DNA from 2 places in the Ochrobactrum sp. A-1 genome. Region 1 is predicted to be linked to the other one. Evidence: riboswitches for the same ligand, from Rfam matches in the RefSeq annotation. Region 1 holds a riboswitch; the other holds the start of a gene.
The links. A riboswitch is a leader RNA that binds a small molecule or an ion and turns the genes downstream of it on or off. The one in region 1 is predicted to bind S-adenosylmethionine.
Positions count from the first base shown of each region.

Region 2: linked by a shared signal. The riboswitch ahead of metA (homoserine O-acetyltransferase MetA) and the one ahead of MKS82_RS08025 (O-succinylhomoserine sulfhydrylase) in region 1 are both predicted to bind S-adenosylmethionine.

Region 1 covers NZ_JAKVQC010000003.1:1,272,983-1,288,794, reverse strand. The annotation lists gene MKS82_RS08045 (glycoside hydrolase) at 1-1,780, shown strand, start outside; gene MKS82_RS08040 (acyltransferase family protein) at 1,939-3,084, shown strand; gene MKS82_RS08035 (O-antigen ligase family protein) at 3,159-4,460, opposite strand; gene apaG (Co2+/Mg2+ efflux protein ApaG) at 4,495-4,887, opposite strand; gene MKS82_RS08025 (O-succinylhomoserine sulfhydrylase) at 5,137-6,330, opposite strand; SAM riboswitch at 6,422-6,501, opposite strand; gene MKS82_RS08020 (2'-deoxycytidine 5'-triphosphate deaminase) at 6,800-7,891, shown strand; gene MKS82_RS08015 (GlxA family transcriptional regulator) at 7,946-8,956, shown strand; gene MKS82_RS08010 (DUF6460 domain-containing protein) at 9,048-9,314, shown strand; gene MKS82_RS08005 (CAP domain-containing protein) at 9,349-9,831, shown strand; gene MKS82_RS08000 (MATE family efflux transporter) at 9,959-11,314, shown strand; gene MKS82_RS07995 (quinone-dependent dihydroorotate dehydrogenase) at 11,372-12,466, opposite strand; gene MKS82_RS07990 (DUF952 domain-containing protein) at 12,466-12,816, opposite strand; gene MKS82_RS07985 (hypothetical protein) at 12,931-13,389, shown strand; gene pip (prolyl aminopeptidase) at 13,425-14,375, opposite strand; gene MKS82_RS07975 (response regulator transcription factor) at 14,606-15,250, shown strand; gene MKS82_RS07970 (PAS domain-containing hybrid sensor histidine kinase/response regulator) at 15,262-15,812, opposite strand, start outside.
Region 2 covers NZ_JAKVQC010000007.1:195,734-211,545, forward strand. The annotation lists gene MKS82_RS18905 (ROK family protein) at 1-281, shown strand, start outside; gene MKS82_RS18910 (copper homeostasis protein CutC) at 278-1,000, shown strand; SAM-I-IV-variant riboswitch at 1,139-1,248, shown strand; gene metA (homoserine O-acetyltransferase MetA) at 1,291-2,211, shown strand; gene MKS82_RS18920 (MFS transporter) at 2,156-3,322, opposite strand; gene MKS82_RS18925 (glycoside hydrolase family 25 protein) at 3,472-4,539, opposite strand; gene MKS82_RS18930 (hypothetical protein) at 4,466-4,663, shown strand; gene pdxR (MocR-like pyridoxine biosynthesis transcription factor PdxR) at 4,655-6,079, opposite strand; gene MKS82_RS18940 (pyridoxamine 5'-phosphate oxidase family protein) at 6,158-6,820, shown strand; gene MKS82_RS18945 (Lrp/AsnC family transcriptional regulator) at 6,833-7,249, opposite strand; gene MKS82_RS18950 (transporter substrate-binding domain-containing protein) at 7,610-8,386, shown strand; gene MKS82_RS18955 (amino acid ABC transporter permease) at 8,480-9,127, shown strand; gene MKS82_RS18960 (amino acid ABC transporter permease) at 9,139-9,795, shown strand; gene MKS82_RS18965 (amino acid ABC transporter ATP-binding protein) at 9,792-10,556, shown strand; gene MKS82_RS18970 (M20/M25/M40 family metallo-hydrolase) at 10,696-12,294, shown strand; gene pta (phosphate acetyltransferase) at 12,320-13,297, opposite strand; gene xsc (sulfoacetaldehyde acetyltransferase) at 13,358-15,133, opposite strand; gene MKS82_RS18985 (GMC family oxidoreductase) at 15,148-15,812, opposite strand, start outside.

The DNA of each region.
Region 1 (15,812 bases):
GGATATTCTTGATCGATTCCGCTACTACATGGCCGCTTTGAAGCAGAACGGCATCTACTGGATCGTAGATGGCCTTACATCCAATGGCGGTGCGTTGGGCGGCGTAACGGACCGCTGGGGAACGGAAGGCAGGCTGAAGTTGAAGACGCATGTTGAAAATGCGGCCTTCGGCCACTGGCTGCGCTTTCAAGTCGATATATTCGGTACAGTCAATCCTTACACCGGGCTTGTGCCTTTCGAAGACCCGGCAATGGCGGTTGTCGTGCCGTTTAATGAAAATGGATTGTCGTTCAACTCGTGGATTTACGCCAACGGCGACCTGCAGGGATTGACCGAACTGCGAGTACCTTTCAACCAATGGCTTCGCGAACGCTACAGTACGACAGCTGCTCTCGCTAATGCATGGGGGAGCGAACTGGCATTGAACGAGAATTTGGAGAACAGCACCGTCATCTTGCCGGCAAATCGCTATGCCGGCACGGCGCGGCTGCGAGATTTCGCCCGCTTTCTCGTGGATATCGAAACACGAACCATGGAGAGGATGAGCGACTGTATCCGGGCTATGGGTTTCAAAGGCGTAGTGGCACCGTATAACAATTGGACGGGCATCCAACCTGCTTTGACGCGCAGCAATCAGGCAGGAGTTGCGATGAACACCTATCACGACTGGATTGGTGATATGTCGCCGGGTGGCCAGATCGAGCAGAACAGCTCGCTCGCCAATGCGGTGGAATACTTCCGCCTTGCGGCCTCGGCGCGGCATTTCGGCAAGCCGTTTGTCATGACAGAATACGACCACTTGTTCTGGAATCGGTTTCGATATGAGGCCGGTCTGGCGATGCCATCTTATGCCGCGTTTCAAGGATGGGATGTGCTTTGCCGCCATAGCAATGGAGCGCTGGTTCTTGGCTATGGTGGAAGCGATTTTAACGAACAGTATATCCGCCCCTATAGAACGGCACTTGATCCCATTGCTCGTGCTGGCGAAACTTTGGCAGCACTGCTGTTCCGGCGCGGGGATGTCGCAAAGGCCGCTCATCAGATCGTAGCGCAAGTACAGGATGTCAGCAATCTTGTTGGGTTGGACACACAGGAACCGGACGCCGTTACCATCATGTCTTTGATGACAGGTTTCGCACAAGGAGATGCTGCACAAGCACCCGGAGCGGTATTGGTTGGCTCGCCCCGTCAGATAAACTCCCAAGCGGCGGCAATCACGTTCCTACGTAACAGTGGCGTGCTGGCGGTTGATAATCTTAGCGACGCGGCGTCGGGCATCTATGCCAGTGATACTGGAGAAATCATGCTCGACATAGCGGCGAAACAGATGAGGGTTGTTACGCCGCACACGGAGGCCGTAGCGTTTGCATCGGTTACCCAGGCCATTTCACTCGGTCAGATGACTGTTTGGAATGCTTCCGGTGCAAGCCTGTTCGCGGTCTCGTCGCTTGATGGGCAAACAGTGGCGCAAAGCAGCAAGCTTTTAATTATCATGGCCACGAATGCTCGTAATACCGGTATGACTTTTTCCGATACGGAGCAGAAGATTGTCTCTAATTATGGGGCGTTGCCTGTCGAGATCAAAGTCGAATGGGTGCAATTCTCATTGTCAACCGATCGCCCATGGAGAATTTCTCCTATCAATCTCGACGGGGGCGTACAGCCGCAAGTCGTGTCGGGAGATGGTACTTCTCCAATAGGTGTGGAGCTTTGGAGCAATGTTTCCTCATTGCCCGTGCCGCCTGGACCAACGACCTATTTCCTGCTCGAACGTCTGTAGATGTTGAAAACGAGCGCCGGTTTTGGCGCTCGCTCTCTATACGTCATACTCGTCAGCCAATAGAGATGTCATCCATGTGAGTCTGTGACCGAACTACATTCGCTATATTCTTGACCCAAAGCTGCTGGATTGTCACATTCCCACTGCGGATTATTGCCATGTATTTTTCCTGGAAGTATGCTAGCTCTGCTGCCTGGGGATTGTGGCAATGGGGTGGTGGATTGTCGGGGCTAGGCACACAGAATGAAAACTTCAACTCCATACAGATTTTACGTGGCCTGGCAGCTCTCCTGGTCGTGATCGATCATACCTTGCAGCATACGTTAACCGATCCTCCGCGTATTCTTGGCGTTTTCGGTGCGTTTGGCGTGTCGATATTCTTCGTCATCAGCGGCTTTATCATTGCCTATATTCATTCCGGCGGTTTCACGCCGGGAAACTTCATGCGGCGGCGCATCATGCGGGTGGTGCCGCTTTACTGGATCTGCACACTGTTCCTAGCTGTCTGCGCTATTGTTCTGCCGAGCCTTTTCAAGACAACCGTATTTACGCCCGAATATCTGCTAAAGTCGATGGCCTTCCTGCCTATGGCGGTTCCCGGCATTCCCGATGACTGGCGGCCTCTACTCAAGCCGGGTTGGTCGCTCAATTACGAAATCTTCTTCTATGTTCTCTTCTCGCTGTTCTGGTGGTGCCGCAACGGATTGCAGCGCACCATATTGATGAGCAGTGTACTTGGCGGGCTCGTTTTAGGCGCGTTCTTCGTCCCGCGTCACGGGAGCGTTACGGCTTTTTATTTAAATTTCAACCTGATGCCGTTCATAGCAGGAATGTGGATCGCCGAACTGCAAAGAAGAGGGGTTTGGGCCCGCCTTTCCGTCCATAGCTTGCCAGTGCTGGTGTTCGCGATGCTTTTGGGAATCGCCACGCTGTTCACTGTCGATTTCACGCAAGGGCCGCTTTTCATCGAATTCCTTGCTTACCTGATCGCGTCCGTGCTGTTGGTGATAACAGCGCTTTGCGTTGAGCGCTGGTTGCACGATCTTTCACCCCGAAATCTGCTGCTGCTGATTGGTGACAGCTCCTATTCGCTGTACTTGACACATATGTTTCTCGTTGGCGCAGGCTGGGCCGTCTTCAATCGCCTCGGTCTGAGTGAGAAGGCCTTTCCATTGGCTGCCACGGCGATTGTCATTGGCAGCCTCGTGGCGGCGAGGATCTCTTATCTCGTGATTGAAAAACCATTTACACGCCTGGGATCTAGGAGGTCGCAGCGGAAAAAGGTCGATATGCAGCCTGGTTGAAAATAAGGTGAGGCGCTCTTGGATCCGGCTTTGCTTGGAGATTTGATCGATGTTGCGTCCGCCGTACTGACGACTTAGCTTATGGCCCGGATGGGCAAGCCACTTTTAGAAGGGATTTGGGACTGCTGCTTCTTTTGCGCGGTGCAGGCATGCAGCCGCAAACCCATGACCGCTGTAAGCACGCTGAACCAGACTGGTCCACGCGCGACGAAGAACGGGGTCTCCAGATTGGCGTAGAACATTATGAACAACCAAATCTGAAGATACATGAGCGCTAGGCTAAGGGAATTTCCTGATCGTTGCGCGCGGTGGAAGTCGAGCAGTGGACGGACTCCAATCCACCAGATCAGTGCAGCCAAGCCAATGACACCCGTCGTAATCGCTATGTTGAGATAGGCATTGTGTGCGTGGCCCGCGCGGGCCGCCCATGTTTCAACGTCGTATCCGCCATTCACCAGCCGCGAGGTGCCCCAGAAAGCATCATAGCCATAGCCTACCAATGGGTGGTCCGTAAGTTGCCTGATGGTGAATTTCCATATCTCGGTACGGCCGGTGAAGGTGGGATCGGAAGCAAAGCTTTCGACGAGGCTTTTGGCTGAAGGAAAAAGGACTGTTCCCAACGTCAGATAAGCCATGATCAGAAGAGGGACATAAACCATCAGCGCTTTCACGGCGAGGCTTCGCGTTCGCAACAGGCAATATGCGAGGGTGAAGGCCAGCACAACCAGGCCGATAGAGGTCTTGTTATTGGTTTTGTAAAGAAAAAAAAGCGCGGCTATGGTGATTATTGTCCCGCTGAGCCGGGCTTTTGACCGCCAAAGATACATGCCGTAGCAGCTCAGCACCACCATTGCTGGTCCGGCGATGTTCTTATGTGCGAAATGTCCGCGCCAAGAGCCAGCATTCGTCAGCTCCAACACCTCCGCCAGATTGTGAATGGAAACGGCTGGCAAGAAGATAACGCCGAAATAGGCCAGTCCCAACACGAACAGTGAAAGCGGCTTGATGAGCCGGATGAAATGGTTTTCGTTCTCCGGCAGAAGGAGCCAGGCTAAAGCGGTAATGACGACCGTGACACTGAAAACATAGCGACGAAACGAGAGATCAGGTTGGGTAGAAAGGATTACCGTTATGAACTGCCATCCCAGCAGTATGGCAAAGTAGGGAAACAGCACTTTGCCGACCAGATCGCGGTTCTGCCAGAGAACTGCGAAGCTAAGCGCGGTGACAACCAGCGAAAGTAGCTGTTGCATCGCATTTCCCGCTTCCTGGGCGAGAAGAACATCGGGATTGCGCAAATCAATGAAAGGATCGAGCGTGATCCAGTATAGACAAAAAATGCCAATGAACAGAATGTTTCTGTATGTTCTGCTCATATGCAATCCGTTGGGGAATAAGGTGAGGAATTCCTCAATTCAGTGTAGGTCGCAGGTCCGGCATGTCAAGCGAGAAGGCCGGAATATCAACCTCGAACAAGCTGCCGCCGTTCCCCTGCATCTGATAGCGCCCTACCATGACCCCCGAAGTGGTGGTCAACGGGCAGCCCGATGAATATTGAAAAGAGTCGCCTGGTTCGAGAGTTGGCTGCTCGCCGACCACGCCCGGCCCACGCACTTCCTCGACATACCCATTCGCATCGGTAATCTGCCAATAACGCGAGCGAAGTTGCACGGTTTCCGTGGAATTATTGGCAATCGTGATGCGATAACCCCAGACATAACGGTTCTCGTCGGGCTCGGACTGGTCTTCCAGATAGAAAGGCTCGACAGAAACTTCGATCCCCCGCGTCACCGCTCTATACATGCGCACCCGCCCTACATTCGCATCGGCCTTGCACCCTGCAATATGGCTAAGCCGTATTGCAATAATGCTGATCTACTCAACGGTTCGCCGGTTCTAGGACGCCGCTATTCGCCCACCTATCGCTAAAGTTGCGGTAGAGGTCAACAATTCGGAGCGGTAAATATGCGGCAATTGCCGAAATGTTCCGGCAATTGCATTGTTTGTGCTTTTGTTTGCAGCCTAAAAGCCACAGTATCGAGATATAGCAGCTTAGCGAGAGATCTTGAGGGCTGCTTCCACGTCTTCCACGAGATCATCGGTATCCTCAAGGCCTAGCGAGATTCGCAGGAGGCCGTCCGAAATACCGAGCTCAGCTTTCGCCTCGTCGCTAAGGTTCTTGTGCGTCGTGGTTGCCGGGTGAGTAATAAGGCTTTTTGCGTCACCCAGATTGTTGGAGATGCTGAAGACCTGCAATGCGTTCTGGAACTTGAACGCTGCCTCCTTGCCACCTTCCAGCTCCAGGGCAATGAGAGTCGAACCGCCTGTCATCTGTTTGGCGATGATATCGGCCTGCGGGTGGTCGGCCCGTCCCGGATAGATCACGCGCTTCACGCCCGGTTTGCCTGCGAGGAAGTCGGCAACCGCAGTCGCCGATAGCGTCTGCTGGCGTACACGCACCGCCAATGTTTCGAGGCCCTTCAGCATGATCCACGCATTGAATGGGCTAAGGCCCGGACCTGTGTGACGGAAATAATCCTGCAAGGTGTTTTCAACCCATTCACGGTCGGAGAGAACTATGCCGCCAAGGCAGCGTCCCTGACCGTCAATGTGTTTTGTTGCAGAATAAACAACGATATGCGCACCGAGCTCCAGTGGCTTCTGGAAAAGCGGTGTGGCGAAAACATTGTCAACGATCAGCTTGGCGCCCGCTTCATTGGCGACCTGCGCGACGGCAGCAATGTCGATGATTTCGAGCGTCGGATTGGATGGGCTTTCAAGGAACATGACCTTGGTGTTCGGGCGAACAGCTGCTTTCCAGTTTTCAATATCGGAGCCGTCGATGATCGAGATTTCGACGCCATATTTAGGCAAGATCGTCTCAACGATGTAGCGACATGAGCCAAAGACGGCGCGGGCAGAAATCACGTGATCGCCCGCCTGCACCTGACACAAGATGGCGGCTGCGACCGCCGCCATGCCGGATGCGGTTGCACGGGCTTCTTCAGCGCCTTCCAGCGCGCACATGCGCTTTTCGAACATGTCGGTGGTCGGATTGGCATAACGCGAATAGATGAAACCCGGGTCCTCACCCTTGAAACGCGCTTCGGCGGCTTCGGCATTGGGATAAAGAAAGCCCTGCGTCAGAAACATGGCTTCCGACATTTCGGCAAATCCGGAACGCAGCGATCCGGCGTGCACGAGTTCGGTTGCAGGGCGAAACTTGCGGGTATTCTCAGTCGTCATTTTTCCAACCTGTCGAAAGCTGGTCGGCCGGGGCTGGGTAGTCGAGCCTCGGCGGCCAATAAAAAACCGGCCTTGCGAAAACGCAAAAGGCCGGTAACGAACCGCGGCCTTTTTTAGCGAATTCTTTAACGTGGCTGCAAGCCGGCCGGCCAAATCACCACGGAACAGTTTTTCATTATGCCTGTTGTGTAGAGCCGTCAATGCCGAAACAGCCCCATTTCAGGAAAACCGCATCTCTCGCACTGCATCCGTGCTTGGATTCCTGCGGAAAACCTGGTTTCAAGCCGTTCCGAGGCTTGGCATTGACGCCGCGAGCGGTCAATGGTCTTTGTCAAGCAATGCTTAGAGCATGTCTCCCGAAAGTGAGAACCGGTTTCGGGGTAAAGACATGCGTGAAAACAAGAGATTAAAGCGTGTCGCTTGAATACGATAAAGCACGACATGCTTTAGGCTACGGAGTGTGGGGTTGATGATGCAGAAAGATGCTGGAATTCTGGCGGATGCGGATATTTCCGCACTGTTTGAAGGCGGTTTGCTGGCGTCGCCACGCCCGCTCGATCCCGATCAGATACAGCCTGCAAGCCTTGATCTGAGGCTTGGTGCAAAAGCTTATCGTGTCCGCGCCTCCTTCATGCCGGGGCCCGGCACACCAGTCATCGATAAGCTGGAACGACTGAAGCTGCACGAGATCGACTTGACCGCTGGTGCTGTTCTTGAAACTGGCTGCGTCTATATTGTTCCGCTCCTCGAAAGCTTGGCACTGTCACAAGACCTCTCGGCATCGGCAAATCCGAAAAGTTCAACGGGTCGCCTGGATATCTTCACCCGTGTTATTGCCGACGGGGCGCAGGAATTTGACAAGGTGCCTGCCGGATATAGTGGTCCGCTTTATCTGGAAGTCAGCCCGCGCACATTTCCGATTGTCGTTCGCACGGGATCGCGCCTGTCGCAGATACGTTTCCGTAAAGGGCGTGCCCAGCTTGATGAAGCTGAACTCGCCGCACTGCATAATGCCGAAACGCTGGTTGCTGCTGAGATGCCAAATATCTCCGGCGGCGGCATTGCCCTGTCGGTTGATCTTTCCGGCGGTCCTGACCGGCTGATCGGCTATCGCGGCAAGCACCATACGGCTGTTGTCGATGTGGACAAGCGCGCAGCCCATGACGCTCTCGATTTTTGGGAACCGATCTACGATCGCGGCGCGCGCGAACTCGTACTTGATCCGGATGAATTCTATATCCTCGTTTCGCGCGAGGCCGTGCATGTTCCACCGCTCTATGCAGCGGAAATGACGCCGTTCGATCCGCTGGTTGGCGAATTCCGAGTTCACTATGCAGGCTTCTTCGATCCGGGCTTCGGGCATAGTGCTGCGGGTGGAACCGGCAGCCGCGCCGTTCTGGAGGTTCGCAGCCATGAAGTTCCGTTCATTCTGGAGCACGGGCAGATCGTCGGGCGTCTGGTTTACGAACACATGTTGCACCGCCCATCTGCGCTTTACGGTGTCGACCTCGGCTCCAACTATCAAGCGCAGCAGTTGAAGCTTTCCAAGCATTTTCGTTGACTATATCAGCCTCCTCCAAGCAGATATAATTATGGGTGGAGGAGAGCGACCTAAGTGACGACTGGAATCGAACGGGATCAGGACAGGAAGCTTCAGGCAGCAACGGATGCTTCGCAGCGCAGGCTATCGGTCGGCATTGTTGCATTGCCGGGTTTTACGCTGAGTGCGCTTAGCCTTTTCCTCGATCCTTTTCGCCTTGCTGCCGATGATCGCGACAAGAGCCGCCAGATACGCTGCGCATGGAAAATCTGTACGCTATCAGGAGACCCCGTAACCTCCAGCTCCGGCATGGTGATCGAGCCGACTGCACCCATGGGAGAGCTCGATGATTGTGATTATGTTGCGGTTGTCGGCGGGCTGCTTGCACAGTATCGGCCAAGGCAGCAGGCACTGATCGATCTCATCAAGCGTGCGGACCGGCGCGGCAAGACCGTGGTAGGTCTTTGTACGGCCGCCTTTCTGCTGGCGGAGGCCGATCTGCTGCCGGATCGCAATTGCTGCGTCAGCTGGTTCCATCGCGACGATTTTCTGGAGCTTTTCGACGGTTATTCCGCCGATACGACCAGCCTGTTTCATCGTAGCGGAAGACATTTCACCTGTGCTGGTGGGCTTGGTACGGCGTCGCTGGCACTTTCAATCATACAGAACGAAATTTCCGAGGAACTGGCGCGCAAGAGTGCATCCATCCTCATGATCCCTTACGAGCTTGTTCGTTCAGAGCAGCCCGCTCTGAGCTTCAACGGTGTGCGCTCGCCAATGATCCGCAAGGCGATCCGTATTTTTGAGGAAACGCTGGAAGACCCGGTGCCGATGATTGACGTCGCACGGCGACTGGGAATTTCCGTCCGCCAGATGGAACGTGGTTTCAAACTCGCTCTTGAGCGAACGGCGTTCGAGGTTCGCGAAGAGCTTCGGGTGAAAAAGGCCAAGGAACTTTTGTCCGAAACGGGTCTGTCACTGCTGGAAGTGGCTGTTGCAAGCGGCTTCACGGATACGCGCAGCATGAACCGCTCATTTTCACGGCAAAAGCAGAAAGCGCCGCGCGATTACCGCAAACAGCGATAAACACGTGTGGAACTTGCGAAGGTTGCACGGACAGCCTATTTCTTGCGCGATGAATCTGTCGCTTTGACCAATAACCACTCAGGAGATTTGCATGTCCGATGGTGTGAACCGTTTTCTTGGCGATACGCCCGCCCGTATCCTGATCAAGCTGGTGCTAATCTCGCTGGTCGTCGGCGTGGTCATGAGTGCGTTTCACTGGACGCCCTATGATATTTTCTATGGCATTCGCGATTTCTTCCTGCGCCTTTGGAATATGGGCTTTTCGGCGATTGCTGGCTTTGTCGATTATTTCATTCTCGGTGCAGCAGTCGTTATTCCTGCCTTTATTTTGCTCCGTATCCTCAGCTACCGGAAATGAACTCAATTCGGTAATTGGATAGCTCAGACAGGCAATGCAGCAAAAACAAGGATTTACACTCAGCCGACGTGGTTTTCTGGTCCTGGCCGGTGGAGCGCTGGCGGTATCGGCAGTGCCATTGAACATGGCGCTGGCTGCCGGAGACAATGATCCCACCCCGATTTTCAACGCTATTCGCAAGGCGAACGGTCTGCCTTTGATGGCGACGGATTCCAAGCTTGAGCAGGCCGCGCTGTATCAGGCCAGACGTATGGCGAGTTATGCCAAGATCGGCCACAGTGTTGGTTGGGGGAATGGTTTCGTTGCGCGATTGCGTCAGGCGGGTATTCGCGGACCGGCAGCCGAAAACGTGGCATCAGGACAGCGCGATACGCAAGCCGTCTTCGATGCATGGATGAAATCTCCCGGCCATCGCAAGAACATGCTTGATCCGACTTTTGAGCATTATGGCCTTGCCTGGGCTACGCCCGAAAACAAGCCTACTTATATATACTGGGCCATGATGCTCGGACTGTAACGGTCTCATATCTCCTGACGGTTCGCTGTCAGGAGCTGCGACAATGCGGTGGCCGAATTATCTGTAGTTCCAATTGATTCCAGAGTAGATGATCTTGATCAGAGGGAATGCATTCGGGACAAGCATAATGGATCAGTCGCTACAACGTGTTGGTGGCGTAACAAGGCCGTTCGACGTAACACACCGGATGGTGATGCTGATCGCCATTCCAATGACGCTTGCCGCGATCACGACCCCACTTCTGGGGCTCGTGGACATGGGCGTTGTTGGCCAGATGGGTCAAGCCGAGCTGATCGGCGGTCTGGCGATTGGCGCACTCGTATTTGACTTCCTGCTATCGCTGTTCAATTTCTTGCGGTCCGGCACAACTGGACTTGTCGCGCAGGCCGTAGGTGCGGAAGATGCGGTAGAAGAACAGGCCATCTTCTGGCGCGCAATCATCATTGCGGTCGTGGCCGGCAGTCTGATGATCTTGTGTCTGCCGATCATCATTGCGGTCTCATCCACCTTCATGCACCCAACCTCTGCCACGCAGGAAGCTATGGCGACCTATGTGTCGATCCGCATGTTGTCGGCGCCGGTTGCGCTGATCAATTATTCGATCCTTGGGCTCGTTCTAGGTCGCGGACAGGGCATTGTTGGCCTTGCTCTTCAGGTGCTGCTCAATGGCATCAATATCGTGCTCTGCATCATCCTTGGGCTGGAATTGGGTTGGGGTGTGACTGGTGTTGCATGGGCCACGGTAACCGGTGAAACCGTTGCTGCGCTTGTCGGCATGTTCATTGTGCTGCGGCATTTCCGCAAGGATGCATCGCTACGTCCGAACCGGGCGCGTATCTTTCAGAAAGAGGGGATTTTGCGGATGTTTGCGGTCAATCGCGACATCATGATCCGTTCATTCCTGCTTCTCACGGCCTTCGCGTTCTTTACGCGGGCCGGGTCCGACCTCGGCCCGGTCACGCTTGCAGCCAATGCGGTCTTGTTGAACTTCTTCCTCGTTGCCGGTTTCTTTCTGGATGGCATGGCGGCGGCTGCCGAACAGATTGTCGGCCGGTCGATCGGGGCGCGTTACAGCCCGGCCTTTGTGCGTGGCGCCAAGCTCACTTTCGTATGGGGGCTGGTCATGGCGAGCATCATTGCCTTTTTCCTGCTGGTGTTCGGCGATGCGATCATCGGGCTTCTGTCCAAGGCCGAAGACGTTCATGCCGAGGCCCTGAAATATTTGCCATGGGCAGCGCTGACAGGCATTACGGGCTTGTTGGCCTTCCATATGGACGGGGTTTATATCGGCGCCACGTGGTCGCGCGACATGCGCAACATGATGTTCCTGTCGCTCGCATTCTTTCTGGTGGTTCTTTATGCAGCAAAGCCCGTGATGGGTAATCACGGGCTTTGGCTGGCTCTCAATCTGTTTCTGTCAATTCGTGGCGTTACGCTTCTGGCGATCCTGCCACGACGCTATCGTACAGAATTCGTCGCGTGATCAAAGCATGTTTCCCAAAGGTGGAAACCAGTTTGGGATAAAGACATGCATTGATCCTTATGCAGTCAGTTCGCGCCGGGCCCAGTCCTTGGTGTCCCGGTCGCGCAGTGCCGCGATGTTGGTAACGCCCTCGCGTTTTACGGCGGCAGACAGGCCGCGCACGATTTCGGCGGGCAGGTTCGGCCCGCGATAGATCAAGCCCGTATAAAGCTGGACGAGATCGGCGCCCGCCTTGATCTTCGTCAGTGCCGTCTCGGCGCTATCCACGCCGCCAACCCCGATCAGCGGCATGTCAGGGCCGATGCGCTCGCGCATGCGGGCAAGGACGATTGTGGAGCGGTCGAAAAGCGGTGCGCCGGAAAGCCCACCTGTTTCATCGCGGTTTTCTGCGCTTTTCAATCCGGCGCGTGAAAGCGTCGTATTGGAAACGATGATGCCGTCGAGCTTCTGTTCGGTTGCCTCAGCCGCGATATCGTCCAGTTCTTCGTCTGCCAGATCGGGTGCGATCTTGAGGAAAACAGGACGCTTCAGCGTGCACATCTTGCCTTCTTCGTTTCGGGCTTCCAATACACGGCTCAACAATTCGCGCAAGCTGTCGCGAGCCTGAAGATTGCGCAGACCTGGCGTGTTGGGCGAAGAGATGTTGACCGTGAAATAACGCGCCAGTTGATAGAAGCGGCGAATACCGGCGACATAATCAGCAATGCGGTCTTCGGCGTCCTTGTTGGCGCCAATATTGACACCCACGATCCCGCTCTTGCCTGCACGTTGCGACAGGCGTTTAAACGCCGCATCATGGCCTTCATTGTTGAAGCCGAGGCGATTGATAACCGCTCTATCTTCCACAAGGCGGAAAATGCGTGGGCGCGGATTGCCGCTTTGCGGGCGTGGCGTGATGGTGCCAATTTCGGTGAAGCCGAAGCCCAATTTCAACAGCGCATCGGGCACTTCGGCATTCTTGTCATAACCCGCTGCCATGCCGAGCGGATTTGGAAACTGTAGTCCCGCAACTTTGACGGAAAGAGCCAGATCGCTTGGCGCGCCGCAGGTAACAAGGCCTGTCTTCAGGCCTGCGATGGAAAGGCCATGCGCCTGTTCCGCATCGAAGGCAAAAAGGGCGCGTCGCCCGAGAGTTTCAAAAAGCCCGCTCATTAATCTTCCAGCTCCGGAAAAATGTGAAGACCGTCATCACCCAGTGGCAAGGGGTCAACCTTTAAAACCGCTGCAAGCGGCAGCTCGCCGTAAAGATGAGGGAATAGGGCTCCGCCGCGGGAAACTTCAAACTTCAATGTTGCGCCAAGCGCGGAAGTATTCACACTGATCAGAAGCAAATCCTGCTGGTCCGCAAAATGCTTGGCTGCCGTTTCCCGCACCTGTGTTGCAGTAGAGAAATGGATATAGCCATCGGCAATATCAACGGGAGCCCCGGTAAAACTACCAGCCTGTTCTGCTTGTGCCCAAAGGTCGCGCGGAGCGATCTTATAGATGATCTTATTGGTCATGGCTGCTCTCTAGACCGAAATTCTTCGGAAATCAAAGTCCCGCATGTTCGATTTTCGTCGTAAACGTCCCATATGATGGGGACATCTGAAAGAGAAGCTGAAGGGAATTGCATTATGTTGAACAGAAAGACACTGATGGTTCGTAATCTGGCTGCTGTTGCTCTTCTCGGTTCAGCGCTCGCTCCGGCCAATGCGCTTGCGCAGGAAAACGGGCGTTATCGGCTCGAAGGCACGGAAACAGGCTATGTCCGTCTGGACACTCGAACCGGGGCACTCTCGACCTGTACGGAGCAGCAGGGGCAGCTCGTCTGCAAGATGGCGACAGAGGATCGGGAGGCTTATGAGAACGACATTGCCGATCTGCAGGATCGTGTAGAAAAGCTTGAAGATAAGGTTTCGGCTCTTGAGGGGAAAGGCGGAAGTGCCGCTTCGGGCCTTCCGACCGAGCAGGAATTCGAGCAGTCCATGAGCTATATGGAGCGCTTCATGCGCCGCTTCATGGATATTGCGAAAAGCTTCGACAGCGAGCCCGAAAGCCCGAGTGGGCGCGCCACGCCCGGCGGTCGAACCTGAGGATAAAGAAAAAGGCGCCATAAGGCGCCTTTTGATTATTGGCTGAAACGCTTTGTCGCCTCTATCAGTTCATGGGTGATGCCGGGTTCCGTAATAGTGTGTCCGGCATCTTCCACGATCTTGAGATCGGCTTCGGGCCACATCTTCTTCAATTGCCAGGCATTGATAAACGGCGTGCAGACATCATAGCGGCCATGCACGATCACGCCCGGAATATGCCGGATGCGATCCACATTGCGCAGAAGCTGATCATCGGAATCGAGAAAACCTCGGTTCTGGAAATAATGGCATTCAATACGCGCAAAGGCGATGGCGTACTGGTCTTCACCGAAGGCATCGACGCGGTCCGGGTCGGGCAGAAGTGAAATGACCGAGCCTTCCCAACGCGCCCAGCGTCGCGCTGCTTCAAGCTGCACCTGCGGGTCGCGATCAGTCAGGCGCTTGTAATAGGCGGCGATCATGTCGCTGCGCTCGGCTTCCGGTATATGTTCCTGATAGTCCTCGAAATGGTCCGGAAAGAGAATGCTTGCGCCGTTGGAATACATCCAGTCGACTTCAAAACGACGGATCATGAAGATGCCGCGCAGAACAAGCTCAGCCACGCGATCCGGATGGGATTGCGCATAGGCAAGGCCGAGGGTTGATCCCCAGGAGCCACCAAAGACCTGCCACTTCTCGATGCCAAGATGCGCGCGGATATGCTCCATATCCGCCACAAGGTCCCATGTCGTGTTTTCACGCAGTTCTGCATGTGGGGTCGAACGACCGCAGCCACGCTGGTCGAACAGGATGATGCGATATCGCTCGGGATCGTGCAGGCGGCGCATGGTGGGCGTGATGCCTCCACCCGGACCGCCATGGATCATGACGACCGGTTTGCCGTCCGGATTACCGCATTGCTCGACATGGATTCGATGCAGTGGAGAAACCTGAAGCATCTCCTCCTTGAACGGTTGGATTTCTGGATAAAGCGTATTGCGCGTCATGAAATGCCTTTTTGGTTCCCTTCCATTTGGATGGTCGGGCCGCTCTTATGTTATTTTCAACGCCCAGCCTAACATACAATGCGGCCAGATGGCGGCAATGCGTATCGTGAAAAGAGGTTAGCAACGTGAATTTTGGTTGCCCGAGCCAAAAAACGGCATAAAACGGAGTGGTTGACTGAATAGTCCGCACCGCGAGGGGAGGAGACCTGAAACAATGGCGCGCGAGGCTCATGCACTTCATCATCGCTGACGATCACCCGCTTTTCCGGGGAGCACTCAGGCAGGTCCTTTCGGGACAGTCGCAGAGTGTGGAAATCATCGAAGTCGGCGATTTTGACGCCGTCAAGAAACTGGTTGGGGAGCGAGAGGATATCGATCTTCTATTGTTGGATTTAACGATGCCGGGCGGAACTGGGCTCTCCGGTCTGGTGACGTTGAAAGCCTTGCAGCCAGCACTTCCCGTTATCATCGTCTCGGCGACAGACGATGCAGCAACCATCCGCCATGCAGTGGAACTCGGCGCTTCCGGCTTTATCTCCAAATCCGCCAGCATGGAAACCATTGGCGAGGCCGTGCGGACCGTTTTGGCAGGTGATATCTGGATGCCGGCGGACATCGAGCTGGATCATCCGAACGACCCTGAAATTGAGGCTCTCATTGCGCGACTGCGTACATTGACGCCACAGCAGACACGCGTACTGACAATGCTTGCCGAGGGGCTGTTGAACAAGCAGATCGCTTATGAGCTTGGCGTATCGGAAGCCACCGTCAAGGCGCATGTTTCGGCAGTGCTGCAGAAACTCGGAGTCGACAGCCGTACGCAGGCAGTCATTCTCCTGTCACGCATCGGCAATGATGCACTGAGCACGGACTGAAGGTTGCTCTGTTACTGAGCGGCATTCTGTGCAGATGCGTTGTCTTGCCGGGCATGATGAAAATGCGATAATAGGGAACGCAATGCAGCGGGTCTAAGCGGCTTGTGTAAAACCGTGACATTTTCGTCCTCAGCGCGCTGACGGACTTCCTTTGAGCGATCGGCTGTCAGGAGAATGGCGGGTATCTCGACCTGAAAGGTTTCGCGCGCAAAGCCGATCATATCCAGCCCGTTTTCATGTAACAGATGATAGTCTGCGACGATCACGTCGGGAGCGGCGTGGTCGGCACAATAGTTTTTCAATTCTGTTCCGCTGCGTAGCGTCGTGACGCGGCAACCCCACCCACGAAGCAGCGTTTCCATACCCGATAGAATGCTGGCATCATTGTCGATGCAGAGGACGTCAAGCCCGGTCAGTTCCAGCGCCCGTTGCAAGCCGCGACGGTTTTTCACTTCATCGGCGGGCACTTTTTCCTGCGAAATTGGAATGCGCAGGGTGAACATGGTTCCCTTATCGGGCGTAGAGGACAGAGATAGCGGCAGCGACAGCAGCCTTGCGATAC
Region 2 (15,812 bases), on a different contig from region 1:
TCCTGCAGGAATGGCTGGAAGGTCGTCAGGAGGCAAGACGGACGATCGCCGCCTATCTTCAACTGGTGGCCGATCCGCTCGCCGCAGTCGTCAACATAACCGGTACGTCGATCATTCCGGTAGGCGGCGGACTTGCTAACGCTTCGGAGTTGGTTTCGGCGCTTGACACGGCGGTGAGAGCCAGAATTCTGCGAAAAACTGACAGGCCATTAGTCGTTCCGGGTATATTCGGCAGCGATGGCGGTTTGGTCGGGGCAGCAATATTGGGGCGTCAGACGTGAGTGTGTTACTCGAAGTCTGCGTGGATAGCGCTGAAGGGTTGCGGTTGGCAATCGAAGGCGGTGCGGATCGGATTGAGCTCTGCTCTGCGCTCGAGCTGGGTGGCCTGACTCCGTCGCTGGGGATGATGGAGCTTGCCTCGAAAGCACCGATCCCGGTTTACGCAATGATCAGACCGCGCGCGGGCAACTTCTGCTTTTCGGCAGAAGATGAAGCGATAATGGTGTCTGATATAGGTAACGCTAGAAAAGCCGGTTTGGCGGGTGTAGTTGTCGGTGCATCGCTGAGCGACGGCTCTCTTGATGTAGTTATGCTGGAAAGACTGATTGCTGAGGCAAAGGGCTTTGGAACGACGCTTCATCGCGCATTCGATCTGGTTCCCGACATGGAGATTGCGCTGCAGCAAGCAATTGCGCTCGGCTTTGAACGTATTCTGACGTCCGGCCTGTCACAAACTGCGGAAGAGGGGCTGGATAAACTGCGGCGGCTAGCTGAAATGGCTGGCCAGAGCATGAGCATTATGCCCGGCAGTGGCGTGAATGCTGAGAATGTGGGACGGATCATGGAGGCAACTGGCGCCGCAGAAGTTCATGCTTCATGCCGTGTCCAGGTCGAGGAGAAGGATTCTCGTGCTATCGCCTTCGGTTTTGCTGCTGAACAATCATTTCGGACATGTGCTCAACGCGTTAGAGCTTTGAAAGCTGCAATTGCACACGTCTAAAGGCTGCTCAATCCAAATTCACGGCGTCTGTGAGTGTAGTATTCGCGTATTGATCGACCCGTGAAACGGAAATTTCTCATACACTTTAAGGTGACACTTAATCCCTATTGCGACTCCCAAAGAGTTTGAGTAGAAGTATCGGCACATCAAGAGTTGGGGAGACGCCCAACGCCAACCTGCCTCTCCGGGCAAGGTGGTACTCTCTGCAAAGAGAGGATGTGGCCAAACCGGCAAATATACGGATGAAGCCACTCGCGTCCTCACCAACATAAACTAGGGACCGACGCGACATGCCGATTAAAATTCCTGACGATCTGCCAGCAACCAGTGTTCTCGAGGCCGAGGGCGTCATGGTCATGCGCGAAGCAGATGCCGTTCGTCAGGATATTCGCCCGCTGAAGATCGGCCTGCTCAACCTGATGCCGAACAAGGTCACCACCGAGACGCAGATTGCACGACTTCTCGGAGCGACGCCGCTGCAGGTGGAGCTGACCCTTGTTCGTATCACCAACCATGTGGCGCGTCACACGCCTGCCGATCACATGCTGTCCTTCTACCAGCCGTGGGAAGAAGTGCAGGACCAGCGATTTGACGGCTTTGTCATCACTGGGGCTCCGGTCGAACGTCTCGAATTTGAGGAAGTCACCTATTGGGACGAAATGCAGCGTGTCTTCAACTGGACGCAGACCCATGTGCACCGGACTCTGAATATATGCTGGGCCGCGCAAGCGGCTGTTCATCATTTCCATGGCATGGGCAAGTACGAACTGCCGGGTAAGGCGTCAGGCGTCTATAGCCAGCGCAACCTTGCACCGTCATCGCCTTACCTTCGCGGCTTTTCGGATGATTTCAAGATACCGGTTTCGCGCTGGACCGAAGTGCGCAAAAGCGACATTCCGGCCAATAGCGGTCTAAAAGTGCTGGTTGATAGCCCGGAAACGGGGCTTTGCCTGCTTGATGACCCCCGTCATCGCTCGCTACACATGTTCAATCACGTGGAATATGATACCACATCGCTTGCGGATGAGTATTTCCGTGACATTCAGGCTCAGCCTGAAACGAAGGTTCCGGCGAATTATTTCCCCGGTGACGACGCGACGCGCCAACCGGAAAATCGCTGGCGCAGTCACGCGCATCTTCTTTTCGGAAACTGGATCAACGAGATGTATCAATCGACGCCCTACGATCTTGAAAATATCGGGAAGCGTTGAAAGCGCAAAACAGGGACAGTGCGACCAGAATACACCCGATCCATGGCAGGCCTTGCAAGGGAAAGTATTGCAATGCAAGCCCACCCGTCGCGGTGCCAAGCGCGACGCCTATATGCATGGCCGACAGATTGATCCCGACACCGGCATCTGCGGTTGCGGGATCGGTTGTGATGAGAAAATTCTGAACGACAGGTGAAATCATCCAGCTGACGCAAGCCCATACCATCAACACTGGGCCGAAGACAGTGCTGGACCCGATCGCGAGTGGTATTGCCGCCAGAGCCGTAAGATATAGAAGCGGCATCAGCACGATAGCCAGCCGGGGCGACAATTTGTCGACGAACAGGCCACCGAGATAACCGCCTGTCATTCCGGCTACGCCGAAAGTCACCATTGCCCAGATAACCTTGTGCGAGGAGATGTGGACCACTTCCAGAAGGTAGGGTGAAAGATAGGCAAACAATACGAAATGTCCACCGATCATCAGGATGGAAACCAGTTGTGCTGACATCAATCGGATGGATTTCAGATGCGGTATGTAAGGCGGCAAGCCGCCCAGGTTACGTCGGGTTTGTGGCAGTGAGCGTGATGACAGGAGCAAGACTACGGCGGCCGTGAAAGCCAGACACAGGAAAACTGCGCGCCAGCCCACCCATTCGTTGACGATCATTCCCGCCGGAACGCCTGCCACCATCGATCCGCTGATTCCCATGAATATGATCCCGATGGCGCGCCCGCGCATTGCCGGGACGACCAGTTCCGTCGCCAGCATTGTAGCAATCAGACAAACGACCGCGCTTGCAGCAGCCATGCACATACGAGCTGCAAACAGGATGAGATAGTTGGGGCTGATGCTTGCGATAATATTGGTTGCAATGAAAACACCCAAGGCAAAGACAAGAATGCCTTTCCGCTCAAATCGCGTCGTGATGATGAGTGCCAATGGTGCTGTGAGAGCGAAAGTAATCGAGAAGATTGATGTCAGCTGTCCGGCGATGCTGACAGAGACATTCAGATCAGGGGCTATGCCCGGAAGAATGCCAACGATGATATTCTCGGCGGTACCAGTGACGAAGGTTGCCAGCGCAAGCACAAATAACCGGGTGTCCATTTTTGCCATTCCCTTTCATGGTAACACCATGTGGGCAGCAAACGACCCGGCATGGCGATGTTGCATGCCGGGTTTCGAGGCAAAGCTTCGGTTATCCCTGATACGGTCTCATAACATCCAAACCGATCCTTGACCAGTTGCGCGCGCGATTAGCTGGCGGCGCGCGCCAGCCATCTGTGCCAATCGTCTTCGGAGCCGTGGAAGACATTCAGGTCGATTTTTTCGTTCACGCCCTGTGACAGCCCTGATCCTGAATACTGCCAGAAGGTCCATGGGCGACCTGGGTAGACTTTGGATGGATGCTGGGCGACAGCGCGCAGCCAGAATGGATAATTGGTGAAGGCGCCTTTCAGATTGTCATCGTAGAAATCCGGTGCGGTATAGATGATTGGCCGCTTGCCGTAATGCTGCTCCAGCCTGTCCATAAAGACCTGCATTTTTTCTCGTACCTGCGCCGGAGAAGGCCGTCTCTTGCAGGAGGAATCGCCGTTCCATTCGACATCGATGACAGGTGGAAGCGCATCGGCTTCCTTGGGCACATTGCGGATGAACCAGTCGGCCTGCTGGCTTGCTACGCGGCACCAGTAGAAGAAGTGGTATGCACCGCGTTTGATGCCTGCAGCTTTCGCCTCACGCCAGTTCTTCCGAAACATGGGATCGAGATGGTCGCCGCCATCAGTTGCCTTGATATAGGCGAAGTTTGCACCTTGCGTACGCAGCTTCACCCAGTCGATATCACCCTGCCAGCGCGAGACGTCCACACCGTGAACTGCCAGCTTGCGCGGCGATGAGCGTCCGAAATTGATCGGTTTTGCATCACGAAAACGATGACTGTAGATTTTCGAGCGTGCTTGCGGGGTAAGACGCACTGGTGGATAGGCCGCAACCTCCGGCTTCGGAACCGAGATCCGCGCCTGTGGGCGTTCCTGTGGCTGCGGTTGCGGCGTAATGGGAGCTGGAGGTTCAGCTTTGAACGGACCTGCATCCGGTATGGGGCCGGCCCAAGCCAGGACTTCTTCCCGCTCGGCTACGGGCATCGGCTGCGGTGCGCTTGCCATTTCGCTCAAGGGAGCGGGCGGGACCGGGCGAGCTACCGAACTCGTTGTCTCAGCCGAGGTCTTCGATTGGAGCATGATGCTGTCGATGCCGGAACTTGACGTACAGCCCGTCAAAGCGGCGCAGGCAAGGGCAATGATTGATACAATCGAAGAACGCATGAGCACCCGTAACGCAAAACAAATGGGCTGCAACGCTCCCTCCGAGCTAATTGCTAATCAAAGCTTACCGGGAAATGCTGAATCCAAAGTTTACGAAATTGCTAATGCACACTCTCTAATTTGATTGCCCGAGAATTTTAATCAATGCTGTTGCAGAATTCTCCAATACGGTTTCATCGAATCCAGAGAAGCCGAGGATAAGCCCCTGACGCGGCTTTAGTTTCGCGTAGAGCGTCGATAGCGCCTGAACCTCAATACCAGACTCTGACAGAATGCCTTGGAGACGTGTATCGCTTTGCCCGTCCGGCAAAGCCAGAAGCAATGAAAGCCCGGCAGGAGGAGCCTCAATCCGGAACAGTTCCGGCTCTCCGGGAACCAGTGCAGCAATCAGTTTACGCCGCCGCGAAGCATATATGCGACGCATACGCCTGATGTGCTGCGCAAAGGCCCCCGTTTCTATGAAACTGGCCAATGCTGGCTGCGCCAGTGGCGACGGTGCAGGAAATAGGGTTTGTCGCAAAGCTCTGAACTGAGCGGTCATATGTGCCGGTACGATCAGGAAGCCTAGCCGCAGGAGTGGTGAAAAGACCTTGGAAAAGCTTCCGATGTAAAGAATACGGTCTGGGTCCAGCGACATCAACGCCGGCAGGGGCTGGCCGATATAACGGTGTTCGCTGTCGTAATCGTCCTCGATGATGACCGCATCACGCTCTCTTGCCCATGCAATCAATTCCAGACGGCGACTCAAAGTCATGGTTACGCCTGTCGGGTGATGTCGCGCCGGTGTGACGAACGCCCCACGTGCGTCGTTGGCTTTATCTCGCCCGGTCGAGACATCGAGGCCGCCGACATCGACGGGGACAGCTATTATGTCGAGGCCGTTGGTACCAAGGATCTTGCGCGCAGGCGGATATCCGGGTTCTTCCATCCACAGCCTGTCACCCGGTGCAAACAGCGCTTCTCGGATAAGGCCAAGAGCGTCTGCGCTGCCGTTGGTGATGATAATCTGTTCCGGTGATACGATCATCCCGCGCCATTCGTGCAAATGACGGGCTAAAGATGACCGTAGAGGATGAAAGCCAAACACATCGTCGCTGTTTAATAGATCAGGGAAGGGATTGCGCCAGATGCGTCCTAGCAGTTTGCCCCATTCATCGTGCGGGAAATGATCGCTATCGAACACACCCAGCCGAAAGGCTTTGGCTTCCTCACGGTGTAACCGCTGCTGGGCTATTGCGTAATGGGGCGGTTGGTCGACTGTCAGGCTGGTTTCGGGAAGTTCGGCGGTGACATGGGTTCCGGAACCTTGTCGTCCTTCCAGATAGCCTTCGGCGATCAATTGGTCGAATGCCGCAAGAACGGTTGTTCGTGACAGGCCGAGTTCCAGAGACAAGGCACGGGTAGAAGGCAGTTTTGTGTTGGGTTTCAGGCGTCCGGCCAAAACCGCTTGTCTTATCTGACCAACCAGTTGAGCAGTAAGCGAAACATCGCTGGCGCGATCGATCCCGAATTCTGGAGGTGTATAGGAAATTGGCATCATCGTATTCGTTAAAAGTGGTTATTTTCTCAAAACCACTATGGCGGCAGTTTGGCCGAACATAAAGGAGAAATATCGGCCATGACGACAGCCCCTTCCGAACGCAGCCGCGTGAAACGCATGCATGAGCGCGGTGCCTATGATGCAGCCACGGTTTACGCAATCATTGATGCTCAGCCTCTGGCGCACGTGGCTTATGTCTTCAATGGATCGCCCTATGTCACACCAACGCTAGTCTGGCGCGAGGGCAATTTCATTTACTGGCACGGATCATCCGCCAGCCGCATGCTGGAAAGCTGCGACGAAGCAGAAGTGTGCGTCAGCTTTACACTGCTCGATGGATTGGTCCTTGCCCGATCCGCGTTTCATCATTCCTGTAATTATCGCTCGGTCATGGCTTTCGGGACAGCGCGTAAAGTTTCGGATGTCGCGACGAAGGAACATCACTTGCGCAGTTTCGTAAACGGGCTTTTTCCTGGTCGGTGGGAGGGACTGCGCCCGATGATGGCCAAGGAACTGAAGGCCACCATGCTTCTGGAACTGGAATTGAAAGAGGCCTCGGCAAAGGTTCGTTCCGGTCCGCCGAAGGATGATGACGCCGATTATGCCTTGCCAATCTGGGCTGGCGTCATTCCTATGACTACTCAGATGGGTTCACCGGTGGATGACGGTCGTATTTTGCCGGGCGTTGCTGCGCCGGACGCCATCATGCAATTCGGCTATGTAGCAGAAGCTGCGGAATAGACGGTCGAAGGTTCAGGCGGGTCCGAGAAAGATATGCGTCTCGGACTTCGCAATCCCGTCCATGGCGCGGATTCCGGTTACCAGCCGGTGAAATTCATTCATGTTGGGGACTTCAATCTCGGCGATCAGGTCCCATGTTCCATTCGTGGTGTTCACCGCGGAAAAGCCCGGGTTTTTGCGCAAGGTCGCGATCACGCTTTTGATGTTTCGCCCGGTCAGCTCGATCATCATGATGCCGCGGATCATGTCGGTAGAACCATGATCCTTCAGCCGGACCGTAAAGCCAGCAATGACGCCCGATGCGATGAGGCGTTCCATACGGCTTTGGATCGTGCCTCGCGCCACCCCCAGAATGCTCGCAAGCGTTGGGATGGACGCACGGGCATTGATACGCAGTTCCGATATTAATCGCTGATCCAGATCATCCATCACTATACCGCTATTTGACGATTTCGTCAGTTTGATTGCGTTTATCGCAGATTGCTGGACATTTCTATACCGAATTGACGTTTTCGTTGATCCTTTGCTCCGTTAGCGTGCTTGAAAACAGACAAGCCGGATAAGCAGCAACGCAACCGGCAGGGGAATTTCGGAGGTGGATCGATGGAGTTTTTCTTTCTCCCGCTCCTGGGTAACCAGAGCGCGTCGATCTTGCCTGTTCCGAATCAGTTTTCCCGAGAAATTTGCCGCCGCCCGTCGGGCGTCGACGATCTGGAAAGATGCGTCCATCTGGGCGCTCGGAACGGGCATCGCCCGTGATCGCGTTACGATCACTTAGGAGAAAATAAAATGAAAACCCTTCTGTCTTCACTCGTTGCGGCTGGTGTCGGCGCGCTGATGATGCTCGCTCCCGCCCACGCTAACGACCTCGAAAAAGTCAAGCAGAGCGGCGAATTGCGCATCGGCATGAGCGGTGTTTTTCCGCCGTTCAGCTTTGTTGATGGTCAGAACCAGGTTGTCGGCTTCGACGTTGATATCGGTGCTGAAATCGCCAAGCGCCTTGATATAAAGCCGGTTGTCGTGACTACCGCTTTCGACGGTATCATTGCAGGGCTGCGTGCAGGTAAGTTTGATGTAGTCGTCGGCAGCATGAGTATCACGCCGGAACGCGAAAAGGCTGTCGACTTCGCAGGTCCTTACTATCGCGGTGGTCGTGGTATCTTCGTGACGGAAGCATCGCCGGTTAAGTCCATGGACGAGCTGAAGCAGGGCAAGACCATTGCCGTTACGCTTGGCGAAACCAGCGACAAGTGGGCGCGCGAGCAGGGCGGCTGGACCGTCCGCACCTATAAGGGCATTCCGGAACTTCTGCTTGAGCTTCGTTCGGGCCGCGTGGACGCCATTGCATCGGACGATATTCCGATCCTGATTGCCATCAAGGAAAGCGGTGAGAAGGTTCGTCAGCTCGACACACCCGAACTTCAAGGCACCGACAATGTCGGGATTGCTCTGCGCAAGGGTAATCCTGAGCTGAAGGATGCGATCAACAAGGCTCTCGATGACATGAAAGCTGACGGTACCTACGAGAAGATCTCGACCAAGTGGGTCGGTCGAGACATCCGCTAACCGTATGAAACCCCTTGCCGGGACGACTGCTAAAACAAGCGTCCCGGCAACTTGGCTTTCCGACTTGGTTTTCCAGACAGGAAAGGGGAGATAATGAATTTCTCTTTGATGGCTGAGGTCTTTCCATACTTTCTGGAGGCCGCCCTGGTTACCGTCGAAATCTCGGCACTTGCCATTCTGATCGGGTTGAGCGTCGGTGCGCTTGCAACGTCCGCAAAACTGTCGCGCTTCTGGCTGCTGCGTTTTATCGGAACTGCCTATGTCAGTGTTTTTCGCGGTACGCCCTGCCTATTGCAGCTTTTCGTTCTCTATTTCGGCGGACCGCAGATCGGCATCAATCTTGAGCCCTTTTCAGCCGGTGCCATCGGTCTCGGACTCAACATCGGTGCTTATTACGCCGAAGCCATGCGTGGCGCTATTCTGACGGTTGATGCCGGACAGAACGAAGCTGCTCGTTCCATTGGCTTCAGCAGTGGACAGTCGATGCGCTTTGTGGTGTTGCCGCAGGCAGCCCGACTCATGATCCGCTCGCTCGGTGTCAACACTGTCATGCTGATCAAGGGTTCTGCTCTGGTTTCCGCGATCTCCGTTGTCGAACTGACCTACACGGCCCAGCGTTTTATCGGCTCGACCTATCGTCCGTTTGAAATCTTCGGCATCGCCGCGGCCATCTACATGGTCCTCATCTATATCGTTGCACGCTTCGTCGATTTTCTCGAAGCCCGCTACGCACTCAAATAGGCGGTGATATCATGCAACTCGATTTCTCCATCGTCCCGCCCTATACCGAGCTCCTGATGACGGGCATCTGGTGGACGCTCATCATCGCTGTGTCCTCATCTATCGTTAGTTTTTTCGGTGGCATCGCATTTGCCCTGCTTGTTCTCTACGGCAACTGGCTGGTGCGCTATCCGGTCCGCTTCTTCATCTGGCTGTTCATGGGAACGCCGCTGCTTCTGCAACTATTCCTGCTCTATTACGGCCTCTCGCAGATCGGCATCAACATTCCTGCCGTATGGACGGGTATTATCGGACTTGGCTTGCACTTTGCGGTGTATAATTCTGACATCTTCCGCACCGCGATCCGGACTGTCGATCCGGGGCAGAATGAAGGCGCACGCTCTCTTGGCTTCGGCAGCGGCCAGACACTGCGCTACATCATCGTGCCGCAGGCCGTCCGCAACGCGCTGCCACAGGTGGGCAACAACCTCATCGCCCTGCTGAAGGATACCGCACTTGTGTCGGTGATCGGCATCACAGAGCTGGTGCATGCGTCACAGCAGGCAATCAGCGAAACCTATAGCCCGTTTGAATTCTACATCACTGCCGCAGTGATCTTCTACGTACTCAATCTCATCCTGGAAGCCGGATTGCACTGGATGGAAAAGAAAGTCGAGGCTTACCGATGAGCAACAGCAAACCCATGGTGGAAGTGCGAGACGTCCACAAGTCTTATGGCGCACTCGAAGTACTCAAAGGTATCGACCTGTCTGTCGAACGTGGCCAAATCATCGCGATCATCGGTCCGTCCGGTTCCGGTAAAAGTACTTTGCTGCGCTCTATCAACCATCTGGAAACGGTCAACTCGGGCCAGATACTGCTGGACGGTATTCAAGTGAACCAGTCGTTGAACGGGCGGGCATTCGAGCGGCATATCAATGCCGTGCGCCAGCAGATGGGCATGGTTTTTCAGCACTTCAATCTGTTTCCGCATCTCAATGTCATGGAAAACATCACGCTCGGTCCCATCAAGTTGAAGGGCAAGAGCAGGCAGGAAGCACAGGAACTGGCCGTTTCACTTTTGAAGAAGGTTGGCCTTGCTGACAAGGCTTCAATGTATCCGTCGCGCCTGTCGGGCGGACAGAAACAGCGCGTGGCTATCGCTCGTGCACTTGCCATGCAGCCGAAAGTCATGCTGTTCGACGAAGCGACCTCCGCGCTCGACCCGGAATTGGTCGAGGAGGTCAACCAGGTCATGAAGCAGCTTGCACAGGAGCACATGACCATGCTGATTGTGACCCACGAAATGCGCTTTGCCGCTGAAGTCTCCGACAAAGTGCTCTTCATGGACAAGGGCGTTGTGGTCGAGGAAGGCAAGCCGGACGTGATCTTCAGCAATCCGGAAAATGAACGAACGAGAGCGTTCCTCAAAAAACATCTCAACCAGTAAGTCGACGTTAAACCAGTTTTGAGAACCCGTCTGTGCCTTCAACAAGGCACGGAGACGGGGAATTATTAAGCGAGGAAAGACCGTGGCATCCCCAAAAGAATGGAACCCGACAGAACGAGTGCGAGAACTCTCCTATCGCATGGTACGATGGCCGAGCGAGACCGGAACGCCTGACGAGGCATCCTTCGGTCCGAATCTTGCCGAGCTTCTGCGTGAGATTCCTTATTTCCAGAAGAATCCGGACCACATTGCCGTCATCGACAGTCACGGTTCGCCGATGACCAAGAATGTCATCGCGGTCGTTCGCGGCACAGGGCGTAGAACTCTAGCTCTGGCGGGTCATTTCGACGTGGTGGAAACTGCAAACTACCGCGATTTGAAACATCTGGCCTTTGAACCGGATGCCTTGCTGGAAGCGCTTCTCGCCGATCTTACCAGCCGTCCGCTTGCTCCGAACGAGGAAAAGGCACTCGCTGACTTCCAGAGCGGAAATTACATTCCAGGACGCGGCATGCTGGACATGAAGAGCGGTGTTGCCGCTGGCATCGCCACACTGGAATATTTCTCGCAACAGCCTGATCGCGAAGGCAATCTGATCCTGTTCGCGACCCCTGACGAAGAGCGCGGTTCGCGGGGAATGCGCAACCTGCGCGATGCCTTGCCGGAACTTGCCGAACGCTGGGGTCTCGACATTGTCGCTGGTATCAATCTGGATGCAACAAGCGATCAAGGTGACGGTGCCGAAGGCCGCGCCATCTATCGCGGCACTATCGGAAAGCAGCTTCCCTTTGCCTTCGTGATCGGGCAGCCTTCGCATGCAAGCTATCCGTTCGAAGGTGTCAGCGCGCATCTCATTGCGTCTGAAATCATGCGGGCGGTGGAAGCCAATGCCACCCTTTGCGATACGGCGGACGGTGAAGTTTCGCCACCTCCAATCTGCCTTGAAGCGCGGGATTTCCGCGGTGGCTATGAAGTGACCACGCCGGAACGAACATGGATTGCCTTCAACTGGCTGACCCATTCCGTTTCTCCCGACGCGTTGTTCCAGCGGTTCAAGGCGGTTGTCGGCGAGGCACTGGATCGTGCGATCGGGCACTTCAATGTTGAGGCTGAACGCTTTGCAAAGCTGGTTGGCAGCGATGCAGACGCCAATCACAAGGGTCGAATTCTGACCACTGCCGAGCTGCGCGACGAAGTCCGGCGTATTGGTGGTGACGTGGCACTGGAACGGATAGCCGCATTGGAAGCCGAGCTCTCAAGCAGCGACAACCCACTCCTCATGACGCGGGAACTCGTCAATTGCATGGTTGCCGAGGCGCGCGTTACAGGCCCGACGGTCATTATCGGTTTCGGGAGCCTTGTCTATCCGCATGTTCGGATGGGAACTGAAACGGCAGAAGAACAGCGTTTTATCGAAGCTCTGGAAACCGCGCGCGTGGATGCGGAGCGCCAGTTTGATACAACGATCCGATATAGGGAAATCTTTGCCGGAATTTCAGATATGAGCTTCTTCGGTCACATTCCAGATGCGATGGATAGCGAAGTCATTGCGGCCAACACACCGGCTGCTCAATTTATCGACCGTGCCAATCCAAACGCGCTTTCCTATCCGGTGGTGAATATCGGTCCATGGGGGCGCGAGTATCATCAGAGGCTGGAGCGGGTTTATGCGCCCTATGCATTTACAGTGTTGCCGCAGTTTCTTTACGGCATCGCCGCACGGTTGCTGAAACCTTAGCGGTTCACGAACGGCTTGGTGTTCTTCATTTGGCCTGATTGACGGTTATAGCGATCATGTGGAGGACATCGTCAGCGCTGCAGCCGCGGGAGAGGTCGTTTGCGGGTTTGGCGAGGCCCTGGAGCACGGGGCCGATGGCCTGTGCGCCGCCGATGCGTTGGGCAATCTTGTAGCCGATATTGGCGGCTTCGAGATTGGGGAACACGAAGACATTGGCATTGCCCTTCAGCGGGGAGCCCGGTGACTTGGCATGGCTGATCGCCTCCACGAAAGCGGTGTCGAACTGCAGTTCGCCATCAATGCACAGATCGGGCTTGCGCTCCCGCACGGTGCGGGTTGCCTGAACGACCTTTGATACGCGCTCATGGGCGGCGCTACCGCCGGTGGAGAAGGACAGCATGGCAACGGCTGCGTCCTTTTCCATCAGTTGGCGGTATGAATCGGCCGACTGGATGGCGATATCGGCCAGCTGCGCGGAATCCGGTTCCACCATGAGGCCACAGTCGGCAAAGACGAAAGCGCCTTTCTTTTGATGATGCGACTGGCACAACAGCATCAGGAAGAAGCTGGAGACGAGGGAAGCGCCTTCGGCCTTGCCGATGATCTGCAGGGCATGGCGCACCACATCGGCGGTCGTTGCAACCGCACCGGCGACCGTCCCATCCGCATCGCCCTCCCGCACCATCATGGCTGCAAAGCCGAGCGGTGTCTTCACCATTGCCTCAGCCTGTTCTTCCGTCATGCCCTTGGCCTGACGCAGCCGATAGAGTTTTTGCGCATAATCCGCGCTCAAGCTCGATGTTGTGGGATCGATGATCGCAATTGTCGATCCGTCGATCTGTCTGCCGATGATGCTTTGGGACCCCAGAAGCGTGATGCGGGCAATGGCTTCACGTTCGGCACGCAGCGCCGCATCGATGATGCGCGGGTCTTCGCCTTCGGCCAGCACGATGTGGCGCGGCCTCGACCGGGCTTTCTCAAAAATCTTTTCCAACGGCAGCATGGCGCAATCTTTTCAAAAGGCCGGGAGTTGCGCTCCCGGCCTGATTACTGACGAACTGGTTCAGACAGGCATTTGCTGGCGCATGTCGGCCTTGTCGATACCGGCCACGACGACGGGCTTCTTCATCGCATCGCGGCGGAAAGGTTCGCCCAGTTCCTGATTGAGCACGACTTCGATGAAGGTGGTCACACCCTTGGCCTGCTCGTCGATTGCCGTCTGCAAGGCCTCGGTGAGCGCCCGCTGGCTATCGACGGTCACGCCCTTGAGGCCGCAGCCATCCGCCACCTTGGCATAGCTCAGATTGGGATTGAGCTCGGTGCCGACGAAGTTGTTGTCGTACCACAGCGTCGTGTTGCGCTTTTCGGCACCCCACTGATAGTTGCGGAAGATGACCATGGTGATCGCAGGCCAGCCCTTGCGACCGATGGAGGTCATCTCGTTCATGGAGATGCCGAAGGCACCGTCGCCGGCAAAGCCGACCACCGGCGTGTCGGGCTGGCCGATCTTGGCGCCGACGATGGACGGGAAGCCATAACCGCAGGGGCCGAACATGCCCGGCGCCAGATATTTGCGTCCGTGCTCGAAGCTTGGATAGGCGTTGCCGATGGCGCAATTATTGCCGATGTCGGTGGACATGATGGCGTTCTTCGGCATGCCGGCCTGAATGGCGCGCCATGCCTGTCGCGGCGACATGCGGTCCTTCTCGCGCTCGCGGGCACCGGCATTCCAGTGTGTGCCCGGATCGTCATCCTCGTGATCCATCGAGGAAAGCTGCTGCAGCCAGGCGGACTTGCGCTGATGGATGAGCTGCTTGCGCTCGTCGCGACCGGCATTGCCTGCATTGGCGCCCAGCTGGTCGAGGATCTGCCGCGCAACCTGTTTGGCATCGCCGCAAATGCCGACCGAGATCTTCTTGGTAAGGCCGATGCGATCGGGATTGATGTCGACCTGAATGATCTTGGCATCCTTCGGCCAGTAATCGATGCCGTAGCCTGGCAGTGTCGAGAACGGATTGAGACGGGTGCCGAGCGCCAGAACCACATCGGCCTTGGCGATCAGCTCCATCGCGGCCTTGGAGCCGTTATAGCCGAGCGGTCCTGCGGATAGCGGATGGGTGCCGGGGAAGGCATCATTGTGCTGATAGCCGCAGCAGACCGGCGCATCGAGCCTTTCGGCAAGTGCGATGGATTCCGGGATTGCCCCGCCGATGACGACACCGGCACCGTTGAGAATGACCGGGAATTTTGCTTCCGTCAGAAGCTTTGCAGCCTCGGCAATGGCATCGCGTCCGCCGCTCGGGCGTTCCAGCCGCACGATCTGCGGCAGGTCGACATCGATGACCTGGGTCCAGAAATCGCGCGGCACGTTGATCTGTGCCGGTGCACAGCCGCGCCATGCCTTTTCGATCACCCGGTTCAGCACCTCGGGAATGCGGGTCGCATCGCGCACTTCTTCCTGATAGCAGACCATCTCCTCGAACAGCGCCATCTGGTCCACTTCCTGGAAACCACCCTGACCGATGGTCTTGTTGGCAGCCTGCGGAGAGACGAGCAGCATCGGCGTGTGGTTCCAGTAGGCCGTCTTGATGGCGGTCACGAAGCCGGTCACGCCCGGACCGTTCTGGGCAATCGCCATGCCCATCTTGCCGGTCACACGCGTATAACCGTCACAGATCAGCGCCGCATTCGTCTCATGCGCGCAATCCCAGAACGTAATGCCTGCCTTCGGAAACAGATCCGAAACCGGCATCATCGCCGAACCGATGATCCCAAATGCATGCTCTATCCCATGCATCTGCAAAACCTTAACAAAAGCCTCTTCCGTCGTCATTTTCATGGCAGTGAATTCTCCTAAGCTACTTTTTCATAGGTTGACGCGAGGGCTTTCTGAGCCGTTAACGCGCTTTTCCTGTCTTCAAGGACCATCTGGGCGAGTTTTGCGCCGATCATCATCGCCGGTGCATTTGTGTTGCCGGAGACGATTTCCGGCATGATCGAGCAGTCTGCGACGCGCAGACCTTCAATGCCGCGAACGCGCAACCGGTTGTCGACAACAGAGCGCTCATCGACGCCCATCCGGCAGGTGCCGGTTGGATGGTAGATCGTGGTAGAATTGCTTCGCGCCCAATCAAGCAATTCGTCATCGCCATTGAGATCAGCTGTCGGTCTGAACTCCTGCGCAATTGCAGATTTAAGTGGTTCAGTCCGGGCGATGCGACGTGCGATGCGAATTCCCTCGATCAATGTCTGCTGGTCGTTTCTGGTTGCCAGATAGTTGGGCTGAATGACTGGATGGTCGAACGGGTTGCCGGAACGCAAAGTGATCGTTCCACGACTTTCCGGACGTAACTGGCACACCGATTGGGTGAATGCAGAGAAAGGATGCACACCTTCGCCGGGGCTGTCTGCCGACCATGGCTGGATGTGAAACTGAATATCCGGCGTGGCAAGTTCGGGTCGCGTTTTGACAAATCCGAAGACCAGGCTGGCGGCCATCGTCATGGGGCCGGTCCGAA